One region of the Romboutsia sp. LXY-2 genome, then DNA from elsewhere that is predicted to be linked to it. Evidence: a T-box and tRNA genes for the amino acid it is inferred to sense, from the RefSeq annotation. Region 1 holds a T-box; the other holds one or more tRNA genes.

Region 1 (4,043 bases):
TCATAGTAGTCGACTTTAAATTCATGTTGCTTTTCAGTGTATGAATTTTTTATATGTCGAGTTCCAATTATAAGTTTTTTTATTCTGGAATTTACTATTGCACCACTGCACATTATACAAGGTTCCATAGTTACATATAAATCACAATCTATAAGTCTCCAGCCTCCTAATCTTTCAGATGCTTGTCTTATAGCCAAGATTTCTGCATGAGCTGTGCTATCATTTAACGTTTCTGTTAAGTTATGAGCTCTTGCTATTATCTCACCATCTTTTACTATTATAGCTCCGATAGGTGTTTCTTTCTTGTCATATGCTTTATATGCTTCCTTTATTGCTTCTTTCATATAGAATGATTTTTCCATATTGCCTCCTAAAACTTATAACAACTCTATATTATCATATATTTTTTTATATTTCAACTTTATTTTATTTATGTTTTTAGGATAGCTATATAAAAGAGAGCATTTTCTGCTCTCTTTTATATATTTTAAATTATTAAATTAAGAATATCTATATTTTATAATTCATCCTTTTTTATTACATCTACACCCATATATGGTCTTAATACTTCTGGAACTACTACAGATCCATCAGCTTGTTGGTAGTTTTCTAATATAGCAGCTAAACTTCTTCCTACAGCTAGTCCAGAACCATTTAATGTATGAACATATTCAGCTTTAGATTTCTTATCTCTCTTGAATCTTATACCAGCTCTTCTAGCTTGGAAATCTTCAAAGTTTGAACAAGAAGAAATTTCAACGTATCTGTTGTAACTTGGCATCCATACTTCTAAGTCATATTTAAATGCTGCTGTGAATCCTAAGTCTCCAGTACATATTCTAACAACTCTGTATGGTAATCCTAGTAATTGTAACATTTTTTCTGCATCGTTAGTTAATGTTTCTAATTCTTCATAAGATTTTTCTGGATCAACAAACTTAACTAATTCAACTTTATTGAATTGATGCTGTCTTACTAAACCTCTTGTATCTCTACCTGCAGACCCTGCTTCAGATCTGAAGCACGGAGTGTATGCACAATATTTTACTGGTAATTGTTCTGCAGTTAATATTTCATCTCTGTGTATGTTTGTTACAGGCACTTCTGCAGTTGGTATTAAGAAGTATTCTGCATCTTCTATTTTGAACATATCTTCTTCAAACTTAGGTAATTGTCCTGTTCCTATGAAGCTTGTTCTGTTAGCCATGAAAGGTGGTAAAACTTCTGTATATCCATGCTCATCTGTATGAGTGTTTAAGAAGAAGTTTATTAAAGCTCTTTCAAGTCTAGCTCCTAATCCTTTGTATAAAGTGAATCTTGAACCAGTTATTTTACCAGCTGTTTCGAAATCTAATATTCCAAGTCCTGTTCCTATATCCCAGTGAGCCTTGTTTTCATAATCAAATGTTGGTATTTCTCCCCAAGTTCTTACTTCTACGTTATCATCATCAGTTGTTCCTTGTGGAACATCTGGGTGAGGAACATTTGGTATTCTCATTAATCTATATTCCATATCTGCTTCTACAGCTCTAACTTTTTCATCTATTTCTTTTATTGCATCAGATAATTTCTTTAACTCAGCTTTAGCTGCTTCAACATCTTTACCTTCTTTGATAAGTTGAGGTATTTTCTTAGACTCAACGTTTAATTCGTTCTTCATTACTTCAACTTCTTTAAGTAATTCTCTTCTTTGGTCATCTAATTCAACTACAGCATCAAGATCGAATTCTTTCTCTCCTCTTCTGTCCATAGCTTTTTTAATATCTTCTAAGTTTTCTCTTATTCTTCTTACATCTAACATTTTTAATTCCTCCTATTTTTTTATTTGATTATTTTAACTCATTTATTTTTCTTATTTATTTTTGCTTTTGAAGTATGCTTATTAGTACTAATAAACCCATCTCTTCGTATTTGTTTTTTACTATTTTGTTATCGATAACGTTTTTTTCAATACATGTATTAATTAGCTAATTTTTTGCAGATATTAATTTATGGTAATAAAAAAAGACCTTCTATCCCCTAGAAAAGGGACGAAAGTCTTTATCCGCGTTGCCACCCTAATTGATTATACAAAATATATGTATAATCCACTCAACCCTGTAACGTAGGCATACGTCTAGACTTACTATTAGTTCCGTCTAGAAGCTCGGGAATGGATTCAAAAACCATTGTCATGAGTTCACACCAACCACTCACTCTCTGAATACAAACATGTCTTTTACTAGTTTCCGTCAAAGCTTTTAACTAAATGTTTTATTTGATACTCATTATATTATATATATTAACAAGTTTCAATACTATTTATTCAAAATTTTTAATTTTTTGTTTATTATTGTTATTTCATCACCAAATCGTTGCTTCCATTCGGTTTAATGTTATTATATATAATTCCTGGCAAAAATGCTACTTCTATTTTATTTTCATCAAATCTTTTTTTGACTTTTTCCATTACGTCAAAGTATACATCCCAGTATTCTTCAGTATATACCCACGGTCTAGCCACTATTTGTATTGCATTATTGGCTATTGTAAATATACCTATTATCGGCTTAGGATCCTCTAAAACTCTACTGTCTTCTCTGAAAATATCATTAAGCACCTTTTTTACTAAAGCTACATCACTGTCATAAGTAACATTATAAGAAAAATCTATTCTTCTTATTTTTTGATGGGTAAAATTTGTAATATTATTACTAGTTAGCTGGAAATTTGGTACAATAACAGTTTTATTGTCCGGTGTTTTAAGTACTGTACTAAAAATTTGAATATCATGAACAGTTCCTTCTACACCTGACCCCTGTATGTAATCACCAATAGAAAATGGCTTAAAAAATAATAATATCATCCCTGACCCAACATTTGATAATATCTCTTTAAATGCTAATCCTATACTGAAACCTGCAGCTCCAAGCACTGCTACTACTGATGTCGTTTTAACACCGACCATTTCTAAAGATGTAAGCGTCACTATAGATAGCATAGCTATGTATATTCCATATACAATAAAGTTAGTTATACCTTTACTAACATTATATTTTGTTAAAAATTTTGACACTAATCTTTTTATCCACCTAGATACATATACACCTATAACAAAAAATAGTACTCCATAAAGTATACTTGGTCCTTTTTCAGCTATTCCATCAGAAAAGTTTTCTAAGGTTTTTTGCGCTACATTTTTTGTCACGTCTCTCATTTCAACCTCCTTCATACTAAAACTAATCTTATTTAGTAAACAATAATATTAAATTTATTTCTATATCACCATTATGTATATTTAATACATTTTTTTATTTAGATAATATATCTTTATCTCCTAGTTCCTTAATAATATAATCCATTATTTCTCTACTTGGTGCTTCTATTGTATGGATATGATCTTGTTTACTTAATGAAGATAGTTGTTTAAATTCATTATTTTTTACTTTCTCCATAAAACTTAATATATCTCTTTGTGTCGATACGTTAATGTTTGCTTTTATTTCCCCATATGTTGGATGATTTATTATAACATCTTTTATAATCCCACCCATATCAACTATAGTTTTTAATTCATCATATATCTCATCATCATTTATATGATTTTTGCATTTTATATATTCTACAACACTACTTTTAGCATATATTATGTATCCTTGAGGAGTTGCTATTATTTCATATCCTTTAGCTCTTATAAGAGCTATATCCTGAACTATTACCTGTCTACTAACTTCTAACTTTTTAGCTAATTCACTACCTTTAACAGGTTGTGTTGATGATTCTAGTATATCTATTAATTGTTTTCTTCTTTCTTCTGAACTCATTTCTATACTCTCCTTTTGCTTGTAAATATTTTGCTCACTTTATATGAATTTTATTATTTTTGCTTTATTCTATTCCTTATATTATTCTATATTTTATTCTTATATAAATCAATATTAGCAAAGCTATGTTAACAAAAAAGACCTTCTTTACAGAAGGTCCTTTTTTATTATTTTAAAAATAAAAAAGATTACGTGGCTACGTCCTACTCTCCCAGGAAGTTGCCCCCCAAGTACCATTGG
Region 2 (13,021 bases), on a different contig from region 1:
AAATTTCTTTTCCAATAAATACAGCTTCTTCTTCGGAGTCTTCAGGAGAAATATAACTTACTCTCGCTCCTTCTCCTTGGCTGCATTTAATTACTTTATTATGTCTATTTTCATTATTTTGAATAAGTCTATTTGCAACATCTATAATCTCACTTTTCGACCTATAGTTAATGTCTAACATAATCTTTTTGGTATTTTCAAAATAAGTTTCAAACTCCAATAAGAAATCAGGTCTAGATCCTCTAAACCCATATATACTTTGGTCTTCATCTCCTACAACAAATATGTTGTTTCTAGGATTAGAAATGAGCTTCATAACCTCAAACTGAACTTTGTTTATATCTTGAAACTCATCTACTAGTATATATTTGTATGCATTTCTAACAGTTTGTAAGGCATTTTGATTATTTTTTAATAGATAGTATGTCTTTATTAACATATCATCAAAGTCTATTTTGTTTATTTGTTCTTTATGTTCTTCATATAAGTTAAATACTTTTGAAAATTCATCACTAGTTAGTATCTCAGATTTAAAATCTCTTTTATCCATAAGTTCATTTTTAACATAAGATATTTCATTGATAACTTGTCCAATGGTTTCATCGTCATCTGCATTTTCTATATTAAGATTTTTTAGTATTCCTTTTAATAATAACCTTTTCGATTTTTCATCAAAAATACTATCTAAGCTATATTTTTCAAAGTGTCTTAGTATTCTAAAAAACACTGAGTGGAATGTTCCATATGTAACCTTATTCATTCGTGGATCATTACTTAAATTTAGCGCTCTATTTTTCATTTCTACCGATGAAGCCTTTGTAAAGCTTATTGCCAATATACTAGTTGGCTTTATATTATTGTTTATCACCATATTAGCTATTCTATATGTAATAACTCTCGTCTTTCCTGATCCAGGACCTGCTAGTACCATACAAGGCCCATCTATATGATTAACCGCATCCATTTGATGGGGATTTAATTTATCTATGCTTATCATAACTTACCACCTTGAAGTATTATTTATTTAATTTATAATAATATATAAGTTTATACTGAATAATGAAATTATAACACTTTTAAAATTAAGTATAAAATAATTTACATCCACAACTAAAAAAGTCATTCTAAAAATAATTAAATAAAAGACTTTTTTATTATAATATATAATTTAAAAAAGGAGAAATTTTATGGATATAATTACAAAGGTTTTAGATGAATATATTGACATTCCTCCTAATCATTTTGTTTTTGATATTGAAACTACAGGACTTAGTCCTAAATACTGTAGTGTTATCTTAATAGGCGTTCTTTTTAATTATGGTAATAACACTGTAATTAAACAGTTTTTCGCAGAAAATGAAGATCAAGAGAAAGAACTACTATTAACTTTTATAGATCAGATATCAGATTTTCAAAATCATATTACATTTAACGGAATAACATTCGATATCCCATTTTTAAATTCTAGATTAGCTAAGCACAATATTGATTTTTCTTTAGACAAATCTGATGATATTGATATTTTAAGATTAATAAAACCTTATAAAGAAAAACTGTCTCTATCTGATTGTAAACTAAAAACAGTAGAAAAATACGTGGGAATACATAGAGAAGATACTATATCCGGTAAAGAAAGTGTTGATATGTATAAAAATTATGTTAATAATAAATCTCAAAAATTAAAGGACATAATATTACTTCATAACTATGAGGATATTTATTACTTAGGTCACTTGTTTAAGATAAAAGAAGTTTTAGAAAAAAAGCTAGATCTCATAACTATAAATTCTAATATCCTAAAAGTTAAACTGATAGCTAAATCATATAAAATTTCTAATACTCGATTAATAATGAAATATAATATTTTCTCAGGAAACTACAATGACATAAGTATTTATACTGACAATTATAATATAATTTCTGGCAAAGATATCATTACTTTAAATATTAACATAGATAAAGGTGTAGACTCTAATAATAATTCTATACTATTTTATAGAATGTCTAAGATAATACCTTTAAAAGTTAATGATTCGTGCTTAGAAGAAAATATTCACACTTTATGTAGTTACTTAATTCAAAAAGAACTAAAAGCCTTATAAGGCTTTTAGTTCTTTTTTCATACGTCAATATTTTTATAAATAAGTCATCCCTTAATAAATCGAATATTCTCACGAATAACTAATGCTAATTTACTCATTTGATAAAAAATTCGCTTCGCTTGAGCGACTACGTCTGCGAACTACTTCATGTCGCCAACGACTTCGTCCGTTGCTCAAAATCTTTTTTACGCTCAAAACCAGTCTGTTGATATTACTTAGGTTAAGAAATTATCCACATAATTAGAAGTATTATAATATCCTTAAGCGTAAAAAATAAAATCTCTAAAACTTTTCCTACTCATAATGCGTCTTATTATATGTGACTATAAAATATTTACTACAAAGGAGAAAACATAATGAAAGTTAAAAAATATATAGCAATATTATTATGTACAGTAATTCTAACTACAGGGTGCTCTACCCCTAATAAAGTCAATAACGAAGAGGAAAATCAAAATCAAACACAACAATCAGATTATAGTAAAGATTACAAACTAACATATACTAATTTGGTAGATAATGAAACTAAAGAAGAAATCATAAAAAAGCTTAAAGATGCTGGAGTAAGAGAAGATTCTATAAATTACTTTATAGAAAAAGTTAACTCATACAATAAAATTATGAAAGAAATGAAAGGCTTACAAAGTGGATACATAACAACTGAGTTACCAGAGGCAAGTTTTGATGATGTATACTCAAGCCAAAAATGGGAAAAAGAAGGGTATTTATACCAGGACTTTAACTGTAGATTAACAGCATTCGAGATAATGAAAGATTTTATAAACTCAAATAGTCAATACACAGGTGATAGTAGTAACTTATTTATGGATTTAGATAGTTTTGACAACTATCCATTATCAAAATTTAATAAGGATGATAGAAACAAGTTTATAAATTTATTTGCATCTATTAAAGCAGAAGATACTAAGGATTATCAAGTTCACGTTGATACTATTAAAAAAGAGTTGGAAAAAAGAAATATAACTTTCAAGAATAATGGTAAAGTATCTATGATAAATGGATATTTACATGACTATGATACTAAAGAACTTTTTGTAGGTCATGCTGGAGTATTAATAGAAGACAACGAAGGTTTAACTTTTGTAGAAAAATATTCTTTCTTAACACCTTATATAGTATCTAAATTTAACAATAGAAAAGAATTATATTCATATTTAATGAATAGATTGGATGTAGACACAACAGGAAATGGTTCAAAACCTATAATAATGGAAAATGATAATGTTATGCAATTCTAATTAAAATAATGTCTCAACCTAAAATGTAATCTTATAAACTAAAAAAATCTATAAGTAGATTTGTATAAACAAATCTACTTATAGACTATATTTCAAAATATATACTCTATTCTTCTATAATTCTTTGGTACTCTTTGCTGTTTAATCTCTTTATAAATTCAGTAACAAGTTTTACAGTATTATCATAGTCATCTTTATGGATTATACTAGCATGTGAGTGTATATATCTAGTTGGTATACCTATACTCATACATGGAGCTCCGTTGTGAGCTAAATGCATTTGGCTAGCATCTGTTCCTCCAAATGGTAAAGAATTAACTTGATAAGGTATTTCTAATTCTTCAGCTATATCTATTAAGTAATTTCTAAGACCTACATGACCTACTAATCCACCATCAAATATATGTAACTGAGGTCCATTTCCTAGCTTTCCATCACCATAGTTTGTATTTTGACCTGGAGTATCGTTAGCAATACTTACATCTAGTGAAAATCCTATATCTGGATTAACTATTTGAGAAACAGTTTTAGCACCTCTACATCCTACCTCTTCTTGAACTGTGCCTACTGCATATACTACATTTTCATGTTCTTTATTTCTTAATTTTCTAAGTATGTCTATACATAAAGCACAACCTACTCTATTATCCCATGCCTTAGCTACAAGATATTTAGGATTTGCCATTTGCTCAAACTCAAAGTACGGAGTAATCATATCTCCTTGTCTTATTCCTAAGTTTTTAACCTCTTCTTTAGAATCCACTCCAATATCTATAAACATATTATCTTTATCTATAGAAGCTGCTGCATCCTTATTCGGTTTACCATTTATTATGCCTATGTATTCTTTTCCTTCAGATGTTGTAATAACCACCTTCTGAGCAAGCATTACTTTACCATTCCATCCACCTAATGTTTGGAATGTTATAAACCCTTTATCGTCTATATTAGCAACTAAAAATCCTATTTCATCCATATGTCCTGCCATCATTATTTTGGGACCACCTTCATTTCCCGTCTTCTTACAAATAATACTACCTAAATTATCTTGTGTTATTTCTTCACAGTAAGGACTTATATATTTTTTCATTAAATTTCGTACATCTTTTTCATTACCTGGAACACCTTTAGCTTCTGTTAATGCTTTAAACATCTCTAATTGTTTTTCCATAAGTAAATCCCCCTTATAATTTGAAATTTAAAAATCTATCTTATTTAATTTTAGCATATATTTACATCTGCTAGTGATAAAAAAAGAGCCTTCTAAATATGAAAGCCCTACTATTAATTAAATTAATTTAAAACGTTACTAACAATGCGAAAATTACATACAGAATTAATATTGCAATCCTAATTCTACTTAAAGTTATTGAAATTTTTATATATTTTTCATTATTTTCTAAAATACCTTTATTCTTCATCTTTTTTGAAAAGGCATCTAATATCCAGAAAGCTGAAATAACAATAACATTACTAATAGATAAATATAATGTTCTACGTGAACTTACTTCAAGGTCTTCATAATTATAAAATTTATATTTACCTTGTTTCACATATATATAATAATCTGATATAGTTTCCTCTTTATCAGGTTCATTGTACGTTACATAACCATAATAAACCATATCTAGTTTTATATCCTTACTTGTATTAAACTTTAAGGTGCCAGTTTCTCCTGGCTTTAATTTGCCACTATATCCAACATAATAGCTCCCAACAATATTTCCATCAAATTCTTCGTTTAAAGTTAAGTGAATTTTATCAACATCAATTTTAGAATTATTTTTTATTTCTAATTCATAATATATCTTATTATTTTCTTCTTTTTCGCTTATATATTTAAATGATATAGCATCAACTTTAGGTGTAATATCGTGGTATTTGTAAAACTTATCATCTCTATCACTACTAATTCCTAATTTAATTTTACCATCTTCTATTCTCTTAGTTACTTCATAAGATTTACCTTTACCATCACAATAAGAATATCTATCTATTTCAAGTTTTTCACCATCTTTTAAATTTTCATGACGGTTACTTAGTATAGCACTTTCTCCAGGCTCTAATACCTCTATACTATAGGACGGAATAATAAACTCAGATGGATTATTCATCTCTTGCTCTTTTAACCCAATACTTATTTCATATAAGGTTTCGCTAGAGTTATTTTTAACTTTAATTTGAGAATACTTAGAGTTTCCTTTTGTTTTGATATATGTATCATTAGTTTTGATATTTTCATATTCTACGTATTCAGGATCTCCTACTTCCAATCTATCTTTATCAGCTGATACATAACTAGTATCATAATTATCTAATTGACTTTGACTGTAAAAGAAAACTAATATTGTAAATAGAACTGCTCCTACAAACCAAAGTAATATTTTTTTCCAGTCCTTAGGTAGCTTTTCTTTCATAATAATCTCCCCCTTTGACCATTACTAAAATATTCCCTTTATGTTAATTATATCTCATACCTCAATATTACAGTACATCTATATTTTTACACAATAAAAAAGACTATCGAAAATCGATAGTCTTTACTGGCGGAGAAGGAGGGATTCGAACCCTCGCACCGGTTTAATCCAGCCTAATCCCTTAGCAGGGGATCCTCTTGAGCCGCTTGAGTACTTCTCCAAGCTCATCTACAAGATAAATTATATAATAATTTCTATAGATAGTCAATATATATTTTCCATTTTATATAATATATTTTTTATTATGATTATATATAGCTTTATAAGAATAATAAACTCAATCTACATTTAATAAATTATTCTAAAAAAGCTTCTGATTTAATTATTAATTACTACACAGAAGCCTTTTCATATTTTTTATAAAGTTATATCTTACTATTTATAAATTACTTAACATAGATATATTTATATACCATCTTTAACATATTTAGTATGTTATTGTTACTCACCTAAAAAGTCTCTAAGAGATAATATTTCATCAGCACAATGTGAATCTGTTCCAAAAACCATATTTATATTATGCTCTTTTATTAAGTCTAATAAAGCACCATGTAAATATGGTTCTTTACAGCCTCCTTTTCTAAGCCCTGATATATTATAATCTACCTCATAATTTTCATCCTTTATCAATTTAATTAAATCTAGCAAATCTTTATTTTCGCTATAGTCATGTGGATGAACTTGATTAAACTTTCTTACTAAGTTTAAATGTCCTATTCGTTTAGGTTTAAATTTACCAAGGTCAGATTTTATAGCCTTTTTTACACTTTGATAGTATTTAGAATATAAGTTATCTATTCCTCCTAACCTTTTCGCCAATTTTATAAACTCTTCAGGATTATAATCTACACAGTGATATTCGTCGTCAACTTTTATAATATGAACTGATAATATTGCATCATCAAGATCATCTCCTACTTTATTGAGTATATATCTTGTGTATTCTTCATAACCTTCTATGTAATCAACTTCTAACCCTATATTTATCTTTATCTTACCTGCATACTTTTCTTTAATAGCTTTTACATCATTGATATATAAATCTAATTTATCAATTTTCATTGCACTATCATCTTCAGGTGAAGGGTCTTTAAAACCAGTTGGTAAAGGTAAATGCTCTGTAAAAGTCATTTCTTCTAATCCTATTTCTATTGCTCTTTCTACATACTCTTCAAAAGCATCCTTAGTTCCATGAGGACAATAAGGTGAGTGTATATGTCCATCTCTCATGTAAATTTCCTCCATTTATATCGTCATAATTCCCTAATTTAAAAACTTATTCTTATACGTAAAAAATTCGCTTCGCTCATGTCGCCAACGTCTGCTCGGCAAGCTCACATCCCGTTGCTCAGGTTGAAAGTGGTAGGTATTATAACTTATCCAAAAACCAGATAAGTTATAATACCTTAGTATATAAAATAGCTGTTTCAAAAATTATTTTGAAACAGCTTTATATTACATATATTTTTTAGCTTCCATTAACATTTGATTAGCTTGTTGCATACATTCTATAGCTTTTTCTATATAGTCTGCAGTATCATTTTTCCCTATAGCTTTAGCTTTTTCTACCCACTCTTTAAATCCTTCTTCATGAGATTCATTGTGGTTTATCCAGTGAACTAATAATATTTTTAAAGTTTTTTCGTCTTTATTTTCTGCTGACTCCCCGTGTGTATGTACATGTTCATGAGTATGCTCGTGATCATGGTCATGGTCATGTCCATGATGGTATCTTAAAGTTTCATTATTAAATATCATTTGTAACTCCCCCTATTTTTTAATATTAAACTCCTGCTTTATTACTTTTATAGAATCTTTTATCAGTAGCGCCAGCGGTTTATTTTCTAGTCCAACAACTTCTATGTTTTCAGGCATAATCGGTAGTAATATTTTTAAAGCTTCACTATCTGCTACTGCTTCACTTATTCTACTTGTTACCTCTCCCATCATAGAATTTGGCATTATAACAGAAATAGGTGCTACTATTATATTTGCTTTTTTAGACGATACCACTATTGCATTTTCCCCTGTTGCACCTTTATTTGCATGTGACTTCATCATTGAGCTAGTTGCTATTGAGTTTGTACCAAGTGCATATATTTCTATATACGATGGTAACTCCTCTCTTAAGGCAGATACCACTTGGGCACCTATACCTCCACCCATTCCATCTATAACTGCTATTATCATAACTAATTCCCTTTACTATATATTCTCTTTTATTATTATTTTGTGCTCCATTAATCTTATTTCTTTTATTTCCCCATCTATTATCTTTTGATCTCCAAGTAAGTCTGTTAAATATACTTTTCCTTCAATTGGATCAACACTTACAACGTTATCCATAACTCTCTCTAGTTTATCTTCTTTCCAAATAAAAGCTGCTGATTCACACATAATAATCCTCCCTTTTTATACCTTTTTTCTAGATATCAAAAAAAGATTTCTTTAGGTATTTCAATACTCCAAAGAAATCTTCATGATTTCGTTTTTTTAATATATTATTATAAGTTGAGTATATCACTTTTTAAGTTGCTACGTCAATTCAAATTACCTATTTTTGCTATATTTTGCTTTAGTTTTCAAGTATATTTTTTACTGTTGGAAATTGCTCAATATTGGTATGAGGTAAAAAACATGCAGATATAAACTCATCCATATATGTAGGATATACGCTTAGCTCCACATAAGTCATTTGATTACCTATTTCTTCTAGTTTTTTCTTAGCATCCTTACTAACTAAAGTAAGATATGCACCTACTAAAGAACTATTACCTATATAAGTAAATTTTGTTCTATCTATATCAGGTAAAAGTCCAATTAGAATCGAATTTTCTATGTCTAAATTGTTTCCTATTCCACCTGCAATATAAACCCTGTCTAGCACACTAAAATCCATTCCCAGGCTTTCTACAAGGGTATAAGCCCCAGAATATATTGCACCTTTCGCTCTGATAAAGTTATCAATATCTACTTCATTTACTGTTATATCATTTTCAAGGTTGTACTCTTCTTTAAATGCTAATACATACTCTCCTATATCATATTCATTAAACCTTATTCTTTTATTATCTATATCTTTGTGTATTTTACCTCTTCTATCAATTATATCGCATAACATTAACTTACAGATTAAATCGATTATACCTGAGCCACATATACCTACTGGCTCACAGTCTCCTATTATTTTTAAGTCAGGTACTAGAGTTTCTTTATCTATATTTACCTTCTCTATTGCTCCACTTGATGCTCTCATTCCACAGCTTATTCCTCCACCTTCAAATGCAGGTCCTGCTGAACAAGCACAGCTCATCATGTAATCTTGGTTTCCAAATACTATCTCACCATTAGTACCTAAATCTATAAATAATACATTTTCTTCGCTAGCCCATATCCCTGAAGATAATACTCCAGCTGTAATATCTCCTCCTACATAAGAGGCAACATTAGGAGCTATATATAAATATGCACTTTCATTAACATACATATTAACATCTTTAGCCATTAACTTAGGTGATTTTAAAAATGGAGGAATATATGGTTCCATTCTTAAAAAGTCAGAATATACACCTAAAAATAAAGAACTCATTGTTGTATTTCCTGCCGCAACAACACTTACCACATCATCTTTATTTACTTTGTTCTTTTTATATAATGATGCTAACAAAGGATTTATAGTTTCTTCTATTATTGCTTCATTCAATTTTTTTAGCCCTTCACCTTTTGTTGAGTAAATTATTCTATTTATTACATCTGCACCATATTTTATTTGTGCATTTCCTGATGAAGCTTTATCTATTACTTCTTTAGTATGTAAATCAACTAAGCATACAACTACAGATGTAGTTCCAATATCTATAGCAATGCCATATAATTCTTTTTCTGTGTTTTCTGGTTCAGTATTTAATATAGTAAGCTTATTCTTTTTTTCTACATAAGTTAATGTAATTTTAAAGTTGCTTTCTCTTAAAACAATAGGTATTTTTCTTAATAATTCTAAACTAAAATCTATTTTTTCATATCCTAAGTTATTTCTAACATATCTCTCTAGTCTATCGACATCACTAATATTATCATCTAAATTTGGTTCTTCTAATTCTATATACAGTTTCTTAATATTGCTACTAAACTTAAGATTATGTTTTTTAATTATATTTTTTGCTCTGTCAAATATCTCTTTATCCTTTTTCTTGTCACTGCCTTCAATCTTCATTTTATCCATAGATGAAGATAATTTTGATGGCACCTCTATTTCAATATCGCATGTAACCTTCGTATTACATGCCAATATATATCCCTGTTCCCATTCTTCATCCTTTATGTGTAAAGTTTTTTCTGTATTTACTTGCCCACTTAATAACTTAACTTTACATTTTCCACATGATACATTTCCATTACATGGAGCATCTATAAAAATATCATTATTTCTTGCTACTTCTAATAAATTGTCCCCTTCATTACAATAAACTTCTTTGTTATGTGATTTGAAAACTACTTTTATCATGCTCTCCCCCCAATATGTATCTTTAACATAATTTTAGCACACGCTAACTAACAAGTAACAAAATTCATATTTTTACTTAAGTAAATTTATCAATTTTATTACCTGCTTGAATATTAAATATATATTTTTTACTGTGATTTTAAGATAAGTTGTATTGAGAATAGGAGTATAGTAGGTTTGCGTGCACTCAAACCAAATATACTCCTATATAATAATATTATTCTAATCCGTTTTCATATTCTTCAGAACTAATTAAATCAGCAATCTCTTCTTCATTTTCAATCTTAATCTTTATTATCCATGCATCATATGGATCATCATTTATATATTCTGGTTCATCTTCTAATTTTTCATTTATTTCTACTACTTCTCCTGATAATGGAGCTATTAAATCAGAAGCTACTTTAGAAGATTCAACTACACCATAATCCTCATCCTTAGTTATAGCATCTCCTACTTCTGGCATTTCAACAAATAAAACTTCTCCTAATTGATCTTGAGCAAAATCAGTTATACCTATTATTGCGTATTCACCTTCTACTTTTACCCATTCATGTTTGCTAGTATATTTTAAACTTGGTATAGTTTTCATAACACTCCTCCTAATAAGTTTACATTACAGCTTCCATTGATAATGCTGGATGACCTTTTTCTTCTAAGAAAGCAAGTACTCCCTCAGAATCAGTAGCTATTGTTTCATCACATATCATATCACAGAAGTTTTCAACTCCTGTCATCTCTTTAACTGTTGCATTTAACTTATCAGCAACATAATCTTTTAATTCTTTTGGCATCCAAACTATTCTTTCTGGTCCACCTTCTGCAAATGCAAATTTCTTAGAAGATATGAAATGTCTTCCGTGTCCCATGAATCCTGGAGTTTGAACCCCTCCACCTGTCATAGAAGCTAATTCACCAAATGTCATACCAACTGGAGTTATTCCTCCATGCTCTCTATTTACTATAACAAATCCGTTTGCTTCTGGCATTATTCCACATATACACTCGAAACATCCGCAAGAAGTCATAGGATCTTCTAGTATAGAGTAAAGAGTAACGCTTTCAACTGCACCTTGAGATATTTGACCAACAGTATCATTTACTGATGCCCATACCCCTGTTCTTGTATCTAAGCATTCTCCTTTTACTATTGGTTGACATGGCCCTGTTGGGTCAAGCTCTTTAGTAGCTTTTGCATCTAACCAGCTAACTGCACCACAAAGTCCAAGTCTTTCAGGAGTAACAACACAAACGTGCGCTGGAGCAAATGATTGACATAAGTTACAAGAATAGAATTCTTCAACACTTTCATCAACTAGAGATGCTAATCTCTCATCTCTTGATTCATATCTAGCTGCAGCTTCTGCTTTTAATTCTGAAACTTTTTCAGCATCAGTAATTATCGTTACTTCACATTTATCAACAACAGATTCAAATTCATCTCTCATCTTAGCATATAAAACTTCTCCTATATGCTCTAATCTGAATCCTTTTTCAAATGCATCTTTAGATATTCTTATCCAAGACATATCTCTTTGACCAACGTGCATTACACCTTCTATATAGTTTAAGAAGTAGTGTAAACGTCTTTCTAGAACTGGTTCAAAGTCATCTTGCATGTTTTTACCAGCTATTTTAACTACAACAGCTAATGGTAATCTAACTACGCCATCAGTTTCAACTTGATCTATGTTTGGTCCAACCACTTCTATCTTATGGTCTTCAACTTCACTTGCTTCTTTGTGTATAACAAGTTCCCAAGCTTCAGTTTTATTTCCACCAAATTCAGCAAACATATCGTTCTTTCTTATTCTTTCTCCTTCGAATGCTGCTGCAAATGAAACTGGTATTGGTATATCAGTTATTTTTATTTTTATATTTCTAGCTTCTAAAGAAGTAGCTACAAATTTATCATAATCTTTTTGAGTTAATAAGTTCATCGGAACTTCTAAAACTGTTTGATCAGTTATAACAGGGAATCCAAGAGCTATTGCTCCTGCTCCAGCAGATACAACTAACTCACTAAGTGGTCCAAATGCATTAACAAATGCAGGTACTCTCTTAGCTGTATATTCTAATAATCCATTTAAGTCACCTGGTGTTAATCCACCGAATATCAGTGCTGCTCTTACAGCAACAGATACAACGTGGATAACAGATGTTACATCATATCCCAATGGTATAACCCTTAGCTCAAGACCCATCTTAACTCCAGCATCTATTGCTTGATCTATTACTTTTCCAACTAAGAAAGTTAATAAACCTTTCGATTGATAATCTTTTATTACCTTAGCTGCGGTTTCATTATCTGGACATTCACCTAAAACAACTGCAACTCCAGGTATATCCCCAGTAACTAAAGGTACTCCTAGTGATCTTATTATTGGATCACTAATGTGTCCAGCACATGGCTCACTATATGGAGCATCCATTGTTGAATATTTTAATGCTTCTATAACTTCAGCCGCAAGTGCTGTAGCAAGACCTGAATTAAATGCATGCTCTAATAAATGAGTTCTATTTATTAAAGATTCAATTATTCCAAGAGCTGCTTCTAAATCAGCTAATGTATTCATTTTTTGACCTGTAGCTGCATATATGCAAGGTAGAGAATAAGCTGTATCTGGGAATGCAACCTTATGTTCTCTTCCATTTTTTTCTATTGCTTCACTTAACATA

The links. A T-box is a leader RNA that pairs with one kind of tRNA and senses whether it is charged. The one in region 1 lies ahead of serS (serine--tRNA ligase), so its partner is inferred to be a tRNA-Ser.
Region 2: it has a tRNA-Ser gene. The T-box ahead of serS (serine--tRNA ligase) is inferred to sense a tRNA for this amino acid. The anticodon was not compared.

Annotation. Positions count from the first base shown of each region.
Region 1 covers NZ_JBKFGI010000029.1:116-4,158, reverse strand. Annotated here, with positions in the region: gene ACI48P_RS21920 (nucleoside deaminase) at 1-362, opposite strand, end outside; gene serS (serine--tRNA ligase) at 518-1,801, opposite strand; T-box leader at 2,024-2,244, opposite strand; gene ACI48P_RS21910 (mechanosensitive ion channel family protein) at 2,336-3,196, opposite strand; gene ACI48P_RS21905 (3H domain-containing protein) at 3,291-3,803, opposite strand; rRNA gene rrf (5S ribosomal RNA) at 3,994-4,043, opposite strand, start outside.
Region 2 covers NZ_JBKFGI010000012.1:98,937-111,957, forward strand. Annotated here, with positions in the region: gene ACI48P_RS17575 (ATP-dependent helicase) at 1-997, opposite strand, end outside; gene ACI48P_RS17580 (ribonuclease H-like domain-containing protein) at 1,188-2,102, shown strand; gene ACI48P_RS17585 (DUF4300 family protein) at 2,459-3,361, shown strand; gene ACI48P_RS17590 (M42 family metallopeptidase) at 3,468-4,532, opposite strand; gene ACI48P_RS17595 (COG1361 family protein) at 4,660-5,778, opposite strand; tRNA gene ACI48P_RS17600 (tRNA-Ser) at 5,906-5,998, opposite strand; gene hisJ (histidinol-phosphatase HisJ) at 6,280-7,068, opposite strand; gene ACI48P_RS17610 (DUF8180 domain-containing protein) at 7,294-7,596, opposite strand; gene ACI48P_RS17615 (DUF3842 family protein) at 7,609-8,028, opposite strand; gene ACI48P_RS17620 (CooT family nickel-binding protein) at 8,044-8,235, opposite strand; gene acsV (corrinoid activation/regeneration protein AcsV) at 8,414-10,342, opposite strand; gene gcvH (glycine cleavage system protein GcvH) at 10,560-10,934, opposite strand; gene acsB (acetyl-CoA decarbonylase/synthase complex subunit alpha/beta) at 10,954-13,021, opposite strand, start outside.